4 regions of the Streptomyces sp. NPDC056628 genome follow, and region 4 is predicted to be linked to each of the others. Evidence: riboswitches for the same ligand, from Rfam matches in the RefSeq annotation. Region 4 holds a riboswitch; each other region holds the start of a gene.
The links. Region 4 has a riboswitch for cobalamin ahead of ACFRAC_RS06970 ((2Fe-2S) ferredoxin domain-containing protein). Riboswitches for the same ligand answer to the same signal wherever they lie in the genome.
Positions count from the first base shown of each region.

Region 1: it holds a riboswitch for cobalamin, as region 4 does, so the genes downstream of both, ACFRAC_RS28360 (ABC transporter substrate-binding protein) here and ACFRAC_RS06970 ((2Fe-2S) ferredoxin domain-containing protein) in region 4, are expected to answer to the same signal.
Region 2: it holds a riboswitch for cobalamin, as region 4 does, so the genes downstream of both, ACFRAC_RS27735 (cobalamin biosynthesis protein) here and ACFRAC_RS06970 ((2Fe-2S) ferredoxin domain-containing protein) in region 4, are expected to answer to the same signal.
Region 3: it holds a riboswitch for cobalamin, as region 4 does, so the genes downstream of both, ACFRAC_RS10200 (ribonucleoside-diphosphate reductase subunit alpha) here and ACFRAC_RS06970 ((2Fe-2S) ferredoxin domain-containing protein) in region 4, are expected to answer to the same signal.

Region 1 covers NZ_JBHTWG010000030.1:66,200-69,705, reverse strand. Annotated here, with positions in the region: gene ACFRAC_RS28365 (FecCD family ABC transporter permease) at 1-363, opposite strand, end outside; gene ACFRAC_RS28360 (ABC transporter substrate-binding protein) at 360-1,385, opposite strand; cobalamin riboswitch at 1,434-1,555, opposite strand; gene ACFRAC_RS28355 (hypothetical protein) at 2,536-3,330, shown strand; gene ACFRAC_RS28350 (GntR family transcriptional regulator) at 3,323-3,506, shown strand, end outside.
Region 2 covers NZ_JBHTWG010000029.1:28,647-32,152, reverse strand. Annotated here, with positions in the region: gene ACFRAC_RS27740 (cobyric acid synthase) at 1-1,079, opposite strand, end outside; gene ACFRAC_RS27735 (cobalamin biosynthesis protein) at 1,076-2,035, opposite strand; cobalamin riboswitch at 2,134-2,277, opposite strand; gene ACFRAC_RS27730 (hypothetical protein) at 2,384-2,605, opposite strand; gene ACFRAC_RS27725 (anion permease) at 2,643-3,506, opposite strand, start outside.
Region 3 covers NZ_JBHTWG010000005.1:216,309-219,814, forward strand. Annotated here, with positions in the region: gene ACFRAC_RS10200 (ribonucleoside-diphosphate reductase subunit alpha) at 1-1,886, opposite strand, end outside; cobalamin riboswitch at 2,010-2,142, opposite strand; gene ACFRAC_RS10205 (GNAT family N-acetyltransferase) at 2,188-2,694, opposite strand; gene mctP (monocarboxylate uptake permease MctP) at 2,825-3,506, opposite strand, start outside.
Region 4 covers NZ_JBHTWG010000003.1:292,727-296,232, forward strand. Annotated here, with positions in the region: gene scpA (methylmalonyl-CoA mutase) at 1-224, opposite strand, end outside; gene ACFRAC_RS06965 (methylmalonyl-CoA mutase family protein) at 224-2,026, opposite strand; cobalamin riboswitch at 2,168-2,345, shown strand; gene ACFRAC_RS06970 ((2Fe-2S) ferredoxin domain-containing protein) at 2,403-2,813, shown strand; gene ACFRAC_RS06975 (gamma-glutamyltransferase family protein) at 3,085-3,506, shown strand, end outside.

The DNA.
Region 1 (3,506 bases), on a different contig from region 4:
CGGCTCGGCGAGCGGGTTGCGCACCAGGGCCTGAAGGGCGGTGCCGATCACCGCAAGGCCGGCGCCGGTGACCGCACCGAGCAGCACCCGCGGCGCCCTCACGTCGACCACGATGGTCTCCCGGGCCCGCGACCAGTCCGGCTGCTGCCAGTCGGCACCCAGTGCGTGCGTCACGATGCCCCACACCTGGCCGGGTGGCACCTGGACGGAGCCGACCGCAAGTCCCGCAGTGGTGGAGACGACGAGCAGGGCGGTGAGTACGAGCAGCGTGACGGCCAGCCGTGTGCGGCCCTCTCCTGGCTGGGTGGTCTTACGTGGTTGGATCCTCCCCTCGGCGGACGTGCTGGTGGCGGTCCGGGTCACCGGAAGCTCTCGGGGTGCAGTCCGCGGGCCAGGTCGTCGACCGCGTAGGCCGAGCGGATTCCCACCAGGGTGGCGGTCAGCGGCAGAACGACGAACCGCTTGTTCCTGACAGCGGGTACGTTGGCGAGCGCGGGCTGGGACAGCAGGAACCGCTTCTTCTGCTCGACGCTTCCGGCACCCGCGTAGTCGTAGATGGCGATGACCTCCGGTTTGCGCTCGATGACCTGCTCCCAGGAGACATCGCCGAAGACGTCGTCGAGGTCGGCGAAGACGTTCTCGCCGCCGGCCAGGCGGATCAGCTCGGTGCCCAGGCTCTTGCCGCCCGCGGTGAACGCGGCCTTGTCGCCGCTGTCGTAGACGAAGACGGGCACCTCGGGCTCGCCTTCGACCGTGCCTGCGGCCTTGCCGACGCGGCCCTTGAGGTCGGTGACCAGCTTGTCGGCCCGCTCCGAGACACCGAAGATCTTGCCGATGGTGCGGATCTCGTCGTAGGTGTCCTTCATCGTCACCTTCTTCTTGCCGCAGTACTCACGGTTGAGGTAGGTGTCGATGCCCGCGTCGGCGAACGCTGTGCGGGAGCGGCCCTCCTTCTCGGCGAAGGCGCTGCCGTAGCCGCCGTAGACAAGTTCGGGTTCGGCATCCAGGACCTTCTCGAACGACGGTTCCTTCCGCGCCAGTTCGGGAACCGCCTCGTAATCCTTCTTCAGCTCGGGCAGAACCGCGGAGTCGGGGAAGGCCGTGCCGACCATGCGATCCTTCAGGCCGAGGGCGAGCATGAGTTCCGCCGGGTGCTGGTGGATGGTGACCACCCGTGACGGTGGCTTGTCGTACGTCGTCTTCACGCCGCAGTTGTCGATGGTGACTGGAAAACCCTCGGGCACGGCCGAGGTCGCCTTCGCGTCCCCGCCGCTCTCGTCGGCCGCTCCGCAGCTCGTGGTCAGCAGCACTGACGACAGAGCCACGGCAGCAGCCGTGGCACGAAGAAACCCGCGCGTGCGGGCAGGGGTGAACAGCTGGGACACGTGAAGCCTCCTGGAGTCCGCGCTCCTCGGATCGGGCCCGCGACGGACCAGTGTCCTGACTCCCGGATCGACGCTTCCTCCGCCTTCCCGCGCGGTGCGCAGTGGCGTGTCGGAGGGGCGCTCCCCGGTCACAGTGGCGGGACCGTGCCGGATTCGCACCGGCTTCCTGTCTCCCGTCGCGGCGATGACCAGGTGATCTTACGATTCCCCGCGGCGCCGGCAAAAGGGCGCGCGGACCGCGGCCGCGCGCACCATGCCTCGCTCACGCTTCGCGTACGGCCCGGAGAGCGAGTCGTTCAGCGTTCTCGTCGTAAGGGCGCCCGTCGGACCCGCCGAAGACCTGCACGCGGCCGAACCCCGCCTCCTCGGCCATCCGCCGCAGCTTCGCCGCGCTGTCCACCCTGAGAAGCCGTGCCGCTGGTCCAGAACCGCCTGGGCGGTTTCCGGTACGGGCGTCAGCGCCGGTCGCGGCGTCCCCGGGGTGTTCCGCACCGCATCGTGGACGCGGCTCGCGCCCACCGGGCCATCGGGTGGACGACGTGCTCCGGCGCTTCGAAGAGGATGAACCCGCGGCCTTGCAACGGTGCCGCGCGAATTCGCTCCTGCCTCACGCCGTCGGCTCCCTGTGCCCCGGATAGGGCCTATTGACCCCCGTGGCGGAGGGGGGCAGGCCGCTGGTGACGCTGCCCAGGGGGTACCCGACCCTGCGAACGACATGGTTCGGACTCCTGCTCCTGGCACTCAGCGCCGTCGTGTTCGACTGCGGGTGCGCGCTGTTCGCGGCGGCCCGGTCGGACCCCGGAATTGCTCGCGGCGAGGGGCGTGCTCGGCTTGCGCATCGGCGGCTTCTCGGCCGCGATGCGCGGCGTCCTCCTGGCCGTCGCCCTCCCATGGCTGGGGACGGCGGGTTCGGGTCTGCGTGTCGCCGAGGTCGGCATGGGGTCAGCCGCCGTTGGCGGTGTCCGGGGTGGTCCTCGTCTCGCGGGCTCGGTTGGGGGAGTGGGGCTTTGGTGGGCTGGTGGATGACGCGAGGCGGGTTTCGTCTGGCGGAGGTGTCGGTGCTTTCTTGTGTCGATGGTTTGACACAAGTTTTCGGAGCAGGGCATCTTGTATCCATCGTTTGGTACAAGGTGCCTTGGGGGATCTTCACGTGCTCGACACCGTCCCGCTCCAGTCCCGGTTCCTCGACCACGCCGACCATTACGCCCGATGGTCCGGCCTGGCGATCGGTATCGAGATCGCACGGCAGTTGCTCACGATCGAGAGCGGCGACATCACCACGCCTCTTGTGTTGGCCGTCACCGCGTTCGGCCTGTGCGCGGTGGGAGGCGTCCTGATAGGTGACGCCCTGACTCTGCGTCCTCAGGAAGCGGTCCGCACTGCCAGTCTTGCTCCGCGCCTGGTGCGCGACCATGTGCCGCCACGCATGACGCCCCTGCTCGTGCTGGAGGCGTGCTCTCTTCTCGCGCTGCTGGTCATGGGCGCTGTCACAGCCTCCTCGGCCCGTGACCGGACAGGCGGGGCGGGGCGTGTCATGGAGGTTGCCTGTGACGGGGTGCGTGCCTCCGTCGGTCCGTGGCCCGGGCTGTACTACAGCGGCCCGATGTTCGGTGCCCTCGCGGTCGCAACCCCTGCCTGTGTCTGGGCGCTGCGCCGCATCGCCTTCGGGCCGGGCGACCACCGGCAGCGTCGCGACCGCGCCTGGGCCATTGTGGGAGCCTGGGGACTCCTGGTGTCGTGTCAGGTGCTTCTCGTCGTACTGATGCTTCTCGTCGCGCTCATGGACGGGCCCTGCGCGGGCCCGCTGGGTGCGGTCACCATCGTTGTGATCTGCCCTCTGGGTCTGCTGAGTGTGTTCACGTTCGGATGGTCCCTGCTCACTGTGGTGGCGCCACGGGCGGTGGACGACGGTGTGGCGGACGAGGGGAGTGGCGACGATGAGTGAGCGCACCGTCCGTGTCGACACCACCAGCCAGGTACCGCCGTACGAGCAGATCCGTGCCCAGTTGGCCGCGCTCATCCGTACCGGCCGGCTGGTCGAGGGCGAGCGTCTGCCGACCGTTCGGCAACTCGCGGCAGACCTCGGTCTGGCGCCGGGCACCGTGGCCCGTGCCTACCGCG
Region 2 (3,506 bases), on a different contig from region 4:
CCGGCACGGCTCTCGACGTCGTCCTCGATGTGCTCGCCGAGGAGCTGGAAGCCGCCGCAGACACCGAGGATCGGGCGGCCCTCGGCGGCCCGGCGCACCAGAGCCCGCGCGAGCCCCCGCTCCCGCAGCCACGCCAGGGCGCGGACGGTGCCCCGGGTGCCGGGCACCACCACCAGGTCGGCGTCGGCCAGTTCCTCCGGCCGGTCCACGAACCGCACGACGACGCCCGGTTCGGCGGCGAGCGCGTCGACGTCCGTGAAGTTGGACATCAGCGGCACCGCGCACACGGCGACCCGCAGCACGTCCTCGCCGACCGGGGCGGCCACCTCGGACTCGCGCACCGCCCCGCGCAGCGACACTCGCAGGCCGTCCTCCTCGTCGATGCCGAGTCCGTGCCGGAAGGGCAGGACGCCGTACGTCCGCCGTCCGGTGAGGCCGTGCAGCATGTCGAGGCCGGGTTCGAGGAGCGAGACGTCGCCGCGGAACTTGTTGACGAGGAAGCCGGCGACCAGCTCCTGGTCCTCGCGGGACAGCAGCGCCACGGTCCCGAAGAACGAGGCGAAGACACCGCCCCGGTCGATGTCGCCCACGACCAGCACGGGCAGCCCCGCGCCGCGTGCGATCCCCATGTTCACGATGTCGGTGCGCCGCAGGTTGATCTCGGCCGGGGAACCGGCCCCTTCGCAGATCACCGCGTCGTACGTGGCCCGCAGTTCGGCGAGGGAGTCCAGCACGGTGGCGAGCAGCCGCTGCTGCCGTCCGCCGTGGTAGCCGCGCGCGCTCATCTCGCCCACCGGCCTGCCCAGCAGCACCACCTGACTGCTCTGGTCCCCGCCCGGCTTCAGCAGGACGGGGTTCATCAGCGCGGTCGGCTCGACGCGGCACGCCTGGGCCTGCATGGCCTGCGCCCGCCCGATCTCCGCGCCCTCGCGGGTGACGAACGAGTTCAGCGACATGTTCTGCGCCTTGAAGGGCGCGACCTTCACGCCCTGGCGCACCAGCCACCGGCAGATCCCGGCGGTGACGACGCTCTTGCCGGCGTCGGAGGTCGTGCCGGCGACGAGCAGCCCGCCCTTCACGAGGCACGTCCTCTCGCCCCGCGCCGCCCGAGCAGGAGCCGCGCCCCGGCGCACACGCCCAGGGCGAGCACCCCCACCCGCCGCGAGAGACGCACGGCCCGCTCGATGTCGGCGACCCGGACGGCCCGTCCGGCGGCGCCGTTCAGCACGGGCCGGTGCTCCACCCGCCCGCCGTACGCCAGCGTCCCGCCGAGGCGCACCCCGAGCGCGCCCGCGAACGACGCCTCCACCGGGCCCGCGTTGGGGCTGGGATGCCGGTGGGCGTCCGCGCGCCAGGCCCGTACGGCGCCCCGGGGGTCGCCCCCGGCGACGGCGGCCAGCGCGGCGGTCAGCCGGGCACCCGGCCAGCCGGCGACGTCGTCGAGACGGGCCGAGGCCCAGCCGTAGCGGCGGTACTCGGGGGAGCGGTGCCCGACCATGGCGTCGAGGGTGTTGACGGCCCGGAACCCGGCGAGGCCCGGCACGCCGGCGACGGCTCCCCACACCAGGGCGCCGACCACGGCGTCCGAGGTGTTCTCGGCGACGGACTCCACGACCGCCCGCGCGATCCCGTCGGCGTCCAGCGCCTGCGGGTCCCGGCCGCACAGATGCGGCAGCCGCGCCCGCGCCGCCTCGACGTCGCCGGCCTCCAGGGCACGTCCGACGGCCCGGGCCTCCCGGGCGAGCGACGTGCCGCCGACGACGGCCCAGGTGACGGCGCCGGTCAGGGCGACGGAGGCGGCGGGGGAGGGGCGCACGGCACGTGCGCCCAGCGCGGCGGCCGCCACGGCGCCACCGGCGCACACGGCGGTGTGCAGCACACCCCAGGCGCGGTGGTCGCGCCACAACACTCGTTCCACGGCGCCCGCGGCACGTCCGAACGCGGCGACCGGATGCCCACGGCGTGGATCGCCGAGCAGCAGGTCACCGAGGAGTCCGGCGGCGGCGCCGTACGCGAAGACGCGTTCGGCACGCATGGGGTTCAGCCGGTGGTGGCGTCGGACAGGGGTCCGGTACTGCGTGACGAGCGGCAGGCGAGCATCGCGTGATGTCCTCACTCAGGGTGTCCACGCCCTGGTTCGACGAGACCGGCGGCGAGAGTTCCTGGCTCCCGGGGGTTACTACCCCGGTGACAGTGGCGGGACCGCGCCGGATTCGCACCGGCTTCCTCTTCTGCCGCCGTAGATGGCTCCGGAAGTCCACCATGGGTCGCGACGGCCGTCAACTTGCCTGTGACCTGCGACGGGAGAGTGTGCGCAGGCCCACACACACCGAAGGTGCGCGACGGTGTCCCGTCACGCACCTCAGGAGTCGCGCGCCGTACGTCAGGCCACGATGAGATAGATGCCGTACGCCACGGCCGCCGTGCACGCCGCGAAGCACGCGTAGGCGCCGGTGACCGCGAGCGCGGCCGAGTCGCCCTGTGCGACCGCCCGTTCGCGGCGCGAGAGGCCCGCGATGCCGAGGGTGAACAGGCCCACCAGGGCCACCGTGACGACGAGACTGACACCGAAGACGGAGCCGAGGGACGCCCAGTCGATCTTCATGCTGCTTCCTTGTGTTGCCGGGAGGGAGGACCGGAGGTCAGACGGAGGCCTTGGAGGGCTCGGGTCCGGATGCCGGTGCCGGGAGGGTGACCGCGAGGTCCTCGGTCACCGTGCCCGCGGGGGGCGGGGTCACGGCGGCCATGGCGGTGGTGACCACTCCGGCGGGCTCGTCGTAGTCGGTGACGTTGGTGTGGTCGATGACCTCGCGGCGGGAGATCTTCCAGATGGCGACGCTGGAGGCGACCAGGAAGACCGCGACGGCGGCGGTGCCCCACTTGCCGAGACCCGTCACGTACTCGGCGAGCGCGGCGACCAGCGCGGCGGCCGGCAGGGTCAGGCCCCAGGCGACGAACATCCGGGTGGCCGTGGACCAGCGGACCACGCCGCCCTTGCGGCCCAGACCGGCGCCCATCACGGAGCCGGAGACGGAGTGCGTGGTGGACAGGGAGAAGCCGAGGTGGGAAGAGGCCAGGATGACCGTCGCCGCGCTGGTCTGGGCGGCGAAGCCCTGCTGCGGCTGGAGGTCGGTCAGGCCCTTGCCCATCGTGCGGATGATCCGCCAGCCGCCCAGGTAGGTGCCGAGCGCGATGGCCAGGCCGGCGGAGAGGATGACCCAGGTGGGCGGGTCCGAGTCGGGGGCGAGGGCGCCGCCCGCGATGAGGGCGAGGGTGATGATGCCCATGGTCTTCTGGGCGTCGTTGGTGCCGTGGGCGAGGGAGACGAGGCCCGCGGAGGCGATCTGACCGGCGCGGTAGCCCTTCTTCGAGGCCTCGCCGTCGGCCTTCCTGCCGAGCGTGTAGGTGAGCCGCGTGGCCAGCAGGGCCGCGAGGCCCGCGACGATCGGGGCGGCGATGGCCGGGAGCAGGACCTTGGTGACCAGCACGTCGCCGTGGACGGCGCC
Region 3 (3,506 bases), on a different contig from region 4:
AGGTTGGAGACCTGCGGCTCGATGCACTCGTAGACACCGGCGATGGAGGCGATCGTGGCGGTGGGCGCGATCGCCAGCAGCAGCGAGTTGCGCAGCCCGGTCGCGGCGATCCGCTCGCGCAGCGCGGCCCAGCGCGCGGGCCAGGTGAGCTCGACGTCGTAGTGGTCGGGGTGCAGCACGCCCCGCGCGGTCCGCGTCTTCTCCCAGGCGGGCAGCGGGCCGTCGCGCTCGGCGAGGTCGGCGGACGCCTCGTACGCGGCGAGCATGACGCGCTCGGCGATCCGGGTGGACAGCGCCTTGGCCTCGGGGGAGTCGAAGGGCAGCCGCAGCTGGAAGAGGACGTCCTGCAGGCCCATCGCGCCCAGGCCCACCGGACGCCAGCGGGCGTTGGAGCGGCCGGCCTGCTCGGTCGGGTAGAAGTTGATGTCCACGACCCGGTCGAGGAAGGTGACGGCCGTGCGGACCGTCTCGTCCAGGCGCTCCCAGTCGATGTCACCGTCGCGCACGAAGGCGCCGAGGTTGACCGAGCCGAGGTTGCAGACCGCCGTCTCCCCGTCGTCCGTGATCTCCAGGATCTCGGTGCACAGGTTGGAGGAGTGCACGACGTGCCCGGGCAGGGCGGTCTGGTTGGCGGTCCGGTTGGCGGCGTCCTTGAAGGTCATCCAGCCGTTGCCGGTCTGCGCGAGGGTGCGCATCATACGGCCGTACAGCTCACGGGCCGGGAGGGCCTTGCGCGCCAGCCCCGCGCGCTCCGCCTCGCGGTACGCCGCGTCGAACTCCTCGCCCCACAGGTCGACCAGTTCGGGCACGTCGGCGGGGGAGAACAGGCTCCATGGCCCGTCGGCCTCGACCCGGCGCATGAACTCGTCCGGGACCCAGTGCGCGAGGTTCAGGTTGTGTGTACGGCGGGCGTCCTCACCGGTGTTGTCCCGCAGCTCCAGGAACTCCTCGATGTCGGAGTGCCAGGTCTCCAGGTAGACCGCGGCGGCGCCCTTGCGCCGGCCGCCCTGGTTCACGGCGGCGACCGAGGCGTCCAGCGTCTTCAGGAACGGCACGATGCCGTTGGAGTGCCCGTTCGTCCCCCGGATCAGCGAACCCCGGGCACGGACGCGGGAGTACGACAGACCGATGCCGCCCGCGTGCTTGGAGAGGCGCGCGACCTGGTGGTAGCGGTCGTAGATCGAGTCCAGCTCGTCCTTGGGGGAGTCCAGGAGGTAGCACGACGACATCTGGGGGTGCCGGGTGCCGGAGTTGAAGAGGGTGGGGGAGGACGGCAGGTACTCCAGGCGGCTCATCAGCCGGTAGAGCGCGGCGACCTCGTCCACCGCCCCGGCGGTGTCGTCGGCGGCGAGACCGGCGGCGACGCGCAGCAGGAAGTGCTGGGGCGTCTCGATCACCTTGCGGGTGTGCGGGTGCCGCAGCAGGTAGCGGCTGTGGAGGGTGCGCAGACCGAAGTAGCCGAACCGGTCGTCGGCGGCGGGGTCGACGAGCGCGTCGAGCCGGGCGGCGTGCGTCCGGGCGAACGCGGCCGTCCGGTCGGCGACGAGGCCCTCGCGGTGCCCGGTCGCGACCGACTCGGTGAAGGTCGTCACGCCCTGCGAGGCCGCCTCGGCGGCGATGGAGCGGGTGAGCAGCCGCGCGGCCAGCCTGCTGTACGCGGGGTCCTCGGAGATGAGCCCGGCCGCCGCCTCGGTGGCGAGCTCGCGCAGCTCCGTCTCGTCGGCCCGGGCGGACCGGCCGCGCAGCGCGGCGGCGGCGACCCGGCCGGGGTCGGCGTCGGGGAGGTCGGCGGTCAGCTCGGTCAGGGTCCGCAACAGCGCGGCACCGGGACCCTCGTTCTCCGGTTCGGCCGCCGCTGAGGCCGGTTCGGCTGGCGCGATGGTCACGTGAGGCTCTCCCTCGCTCGGCACGGGGCCTTGCGGAGGCAGGGGGCAGCTCACGAGCGCACGGGGCGTCGCGTCCACCGGCCCATTCCACGAGGCCCGGACGTCGGAGCGCACCGGCCAGGGTGGCCGGGACGCACTGCCGGCAGGTCCTCGGACTGACGATGTGCACGCGACATGCACAAGTACACCGTTGCGGGACAGTTCCGGATTCGCACCGGATTCCCCTGCGGCGACAGCGAGCATGAGCATACATCTTGTGCTCGCCTGCCGCGCCACCCCTAGATGTTGTGGCGGACTGGTGTCAGAGCGTCAACTCATAGGTGAGGAGCATGAGGTCGGTCAGCTCCGGCAGGGGGTTCCAGTCCCGGTCCGGAGTGCGGACGAAGCCCATGCGCTCGTAGAGGCGGTGGGCGGAGCGCATGGTGGGCTGGGAGGAGAGGATCACCCGCACACAGCCCTCCGTGGCGCGGGCACGGTCGACGCAGGCGCGGACCAGCGCCTCGCCGGCGCCACGGCCCCGGGCCGCGTGGTCGACGGCGAGCATACGGATCTCCGCCTCGCCGCGGCGGGCCAGATCGGCCATCGGGCCGCCGTCCGGGACGAAGGTCACGCCGCCGAGGACGCGGTCGTGCTCGACGGCCACGAGCACCTGTGCGGCGGCCGCGCGCTTGGCCACGTCCTTGAGCTCGCCGAGGTAGTCGTCGCTCTCGCCGAAGTCGAGGAAGCCGTCCTGGAGATAGGCCCGTGCGGTGATCTCGCCGAGGATGCCGTACTCGCCGGGGTCCGCCTGCCGGATCACGATGTCCATACGGACGAGTCTGCCGTAGGGCGTGTCCCGCCGGTCGGGCCGGGCCCCCCGGCATCATCGACACGACAACCCCCGCGCACACGGCGGCGGGCCGCCGGATTTCTCCGACGGCCCGCCGTGTGCCGGTGGTTCAGTGGGCGGAGCCCGCCGTGGCCGGCGGCAGCTCCACCTGGACGCCGGGGTCGCCCGCGTCCGCCGTGTAGTCCTGCGGCTTCGTCTCGTCGACGCCCTCGGGGGCCTTCGCGGCCCTCAGGACGAAGGTCAGGACGACCGTGACCAGCACATTGAGCACGAACGCCGTCAGACCGATGTAGCCGATCTCACCGATGCCCGGGATCTCCTTGGCCGAGCCGCCGAAGTGCGGCTGGGTCGGGGACGCCACCCCGTACGCGGCGACCGTGCCGTAGATCATGCCGACCGCCCAGCCGGCCAGCAGCGCCCAGCGGTGGAACCAGCGGGTGAACAGGCCGCCGACCAGGGCCGGGAAGGTCTGCAGGATCCAGATGCCGCCCAGCAGCTGGAAGTTGATGGCGACCGTCTTGTCCATGGTGAGGACGAAGACCAGCGCGCCCACCTTCACCAGGAGGGACACGATCTTGGAGACCTTGGTCTCCTGGGCGGGCGTGGCGTCGGGTTTGATGAAGTCCTTGTAGATGTTGCGGGTGAACAGGTTCGCCGCCGCGATGGACATGATCGCCGCCGGCACCAGCGCGCCGATGCCGATGGCCGCGAAGGCCACGCCCGCGAACCAGTCGGGGAACATGTTCTCGAACAGCTGCGGGATCGCCAGCTGCCCGTTCTGCACCTTGATC
Region 4 (3,506 bases):
TACGGCCCGCGCAGATACGGCGCCACACCCGGGTACGTGTCCAGGAAGTCCAGGCCCTCCAGGTCACGCCCGGTGTACAGCGGCTTGACCGCGATGCCCTCGGGCGTCTCCCACAGCGGCTCGTCCCCGCCGGTGGCCTGCTTGACGGCCGTACGCCACTCGTCGGAGCCGCCCGCCGCGTCCGGGGTCCCCAGTTCGATCCCGGTGAAGTCGGGGATTCCCATCAGGACACTCCCATGCGGTCGAGGGTGGCGGACAGGACGGCGACGGCGTCACAGCCCGCGAAGACATGGCCGTCGACGCCGGGGTGGTCCCCGGGCCGCCCGGCGAGGAACACATGCGCGGCGCCGGCCGCCTTCAGCCGTCCGGCGACCTCGGCCGCCTGCTCCTCGTACACGGCGTCGCTGGAGCACAGGCACGCCTCGGTGGCGCCGCTCTCCTCGAAGGTGCCCTCGGTGACGGGCTCGATGCCGCCGGCCTGGAACAGGTTCGAGGCGAAGGTCAGGCGCGTGGTGTGGGCCGCGGCCGGGCCGAGCGCGGCCAGGTAGATCCGCGGCCGGGCGCCGGTCGCGGCCAGATGCGCGTCGGACCGGGCGCGCAGCGCCTCGTACGCCTCGTCGCGGCGCACGCGCGGCAGGCCCCCGGACGGCGGCTCGGGCGCGGGCTCGCGCACCACGGGCTGCTCGGCGAGATACGGGAACTCGCTGACACCGGTGACCGGTTCGCGGCGCTTCGCCAGCTTGCCGGTGCGGGCCTCCCAGGTGGCGGCCAGGTCGTCCCGCAGCCGGCCCGAGCGCAGCGCGGCGGCCTGGCCGCCCGCCTGTTCGATCTGCTGGAAGAACTCCCAGCCCGCGTGGGCGAGTTCGTCCGTCAGCCGCTCCACGTACCAGGAGCCGCCCGCCGGGTCGATGACCCGGGCCAGGTGGGACTCCTCGATGAGGATGGTCGAGGTGTTGCGCGCGATGCGCCGCGCGAACGCGTCGGGCAGGCCCAGCGCGTGGTCGAAGGGCAGCACCGTCACCGAGTCGGCGCCGCCGACGCCGGCCGCGAGCGTGGCGACCGTCGTGCGCAGCATGTTCACCCACGGGTCGCGGCGCGTCATCATCACCGGCGAGGTGACGGCGTGCTGCACCTGGGCGCTGGGTGCCCCGGACACCTCGGTCACCCGCGCCCACAGGCGGCGCGCCGCCCGCAGCTTGGCGATGGTCAGGAACTGGTCGGCGGTGGCCGCGTAGCGGAACTCCAGCTGGGCGGCGGCCTGTTCGACCGTCAGGCCGGCCTCGGTGAGCTCGCGCAGATACGCCACACCGGTCGCCAGCGCGGAACCGAGCTCCTGCGCGGCCGAGCCGCCGGCCTCGTGGTACGGCAGGGCGTCCACGGTCAGCGCCCGCAGCCCCGGGTACTCCTCGGCGCACCGCCGGGCCAGCACGGCGGCCGGCGCGAACGGGAGGGACCTGCCGGTGCGGGCCTCGTGGCCGAGCGGGTCGGCGCCGAGGTTGCCGCGCGCCGCGTCCTTGGCGACGCCGCGCTCCGCGTACAGGTCCAGCAGGGCGTGCGCGGCGGCCTCCGTCGCGGCGCCCGCGTCCAGGACGACCGGGGCGAGGTCGAGGTAGACGCCGTCGAGGGCCCGGCCGAGGGAGGACACCGGGATGCCGGCGTCGCCGAGGACCAGCCAGAGCGAGGTGACGCCGTTCTCCAGGTCCGCCAGCACCACGCCGTCCGTGGCCGTGGTGTGCCGCTGCCGTACGTCCCAGCCGCCGGCCGTGCTGCCCTCGGGGCGCCCGCCCCGGACGAACGGGGCGAAGCCGGGCAGGCCGGGGTCGGGCGCGGCGTCGCGCGCGGTGTACAGGGGGCGGGAGCGCATCCCGTCCTCGAGTGGGGTGGACAGGGCGTCCTCGGCAGCCGTCCCCGACACGTCCTTGCCCGCCTTGCGCAGCACACCCTCCACCAGGTGTTGCCACTGCTCATGGGTTGCGTCAGGGAACTCGGCGGCCAGCGAGAGCCCGTCGTCAGGCAGGACCGTCATGCTCGGATGCTAGGTCAGATCGTCAAAGGAGCAGCAGGGGGCACGGCTGTGACCTTGCCCTCTTCCAGATTGTGACCTGCGTCTCCGCGCTCCTCCGGGGCCTGCGCGGGCACGGCGAAGGAGCGGCTCACGGCCCCGGCTTGATAGCCTCGCGGAGCTGGTCGAGCCCTTTGCGGGGCCAGGGAATCCGGTGCGAATCCGGAACTGACGCGCAGCGGTGAGGGGGACGGGCGGGGCAGGCACGCCACTGGGAGACCGGGAAGGCGCCCCGCCGGGACGAACCCGAGTCCGAAGACCTGCCGGCACCTCCGCGCCCCCGGGCGGGGAAGTCCTCCGCAGGCCGGCTCCGCGTACGAGCCCCGACCCGAAGGCAGTCATGCCCGTACTCCCGCCCCCGCCGTCGTCCGAGCCGCCGCTCCCGGACCGGCGCCCCCCGTCCACGCCCTGCCGGGTCGTGCTCTGCCGCGACTGCTGCTGCGGCAGCCCGAAGGTGACCGGTGTCGACCATGCCCGCCAGGCGGCCCGGCTGAGGGAGAGCGTGCCCGTGCGCGTCTCGGACTGCCTCGACGTCTGCGACCACGCCAACGTGGTCGTCGTCCAGCCCTCCGCCGCGGCGCGGGCGGCGGGCGCCCGCCCGGTCTGGCTCGGCCTCGTCAACGATCCGGACGCCACCGAGGACGTCATCGCCTGGGTCCGGGCAGGCGGCCCCGGCGTCGCCCCCTGCCCCGAGATCCTCGGCCTCCACACCTTCCCCCCGCCCCCGTCCCGCGCCCCCCGGAACGACTGACCGTCAGCAAGGTCGTCGTCACCTCCACCGCCGGGCGCGTGCCGCCGGCCGTGCTGCCCCTCCCGCACACACGGGCCCCCAGGAGGGTCGGTGATCGGGACCCGTACAGCCGCAGCGGCCTGACCGGGCCGGGCGGCCTGATCCGGCCCGCCCGACCTCCACACCTTCACGCCACCCTCGCTCCACACCCCCATGAACGGTTGAACATCGAACGGGCGGTCACGGAAGATCGGACGGACCCGTCCGCGCCGACCGCGAGGTGACGCCCGCCATGTTCACCACCCGTCCCACCCTCCAGGGCACCTTCGGCATGGTGTCCTCCACGCACTGGCTGGCCTCGCAGTCCGCGATGGCGGTCCTGGAGCGCGGCGGCAACGCCTACGACGCCGCCGTGGCCGGCGCGTTCGTGCTGCACGTCGTCGAACCGCACCTGAACGGGCCGGCCGGCGAGGTGCCGATCCTCCTCGCCCCGGCGGGCGGCGAGGTGCGGGTGCTGTGCGGCCAGGGCGTCGCCCCCGCGGGCGCGACCGTCCCCCACTACCGGGGCCTCGGCCTGGACCTCGTCCCCGGCACCGGACCGCTGGCCGCCGCCGTGCCCGGCGCCTTCGACGCCTGGATGGTCCTGCTGCGCGACCACGGCACCCTGGCACCCGCCGACGTCCTGGAGTACGCCATCGGCTACGCCGAGCAAGG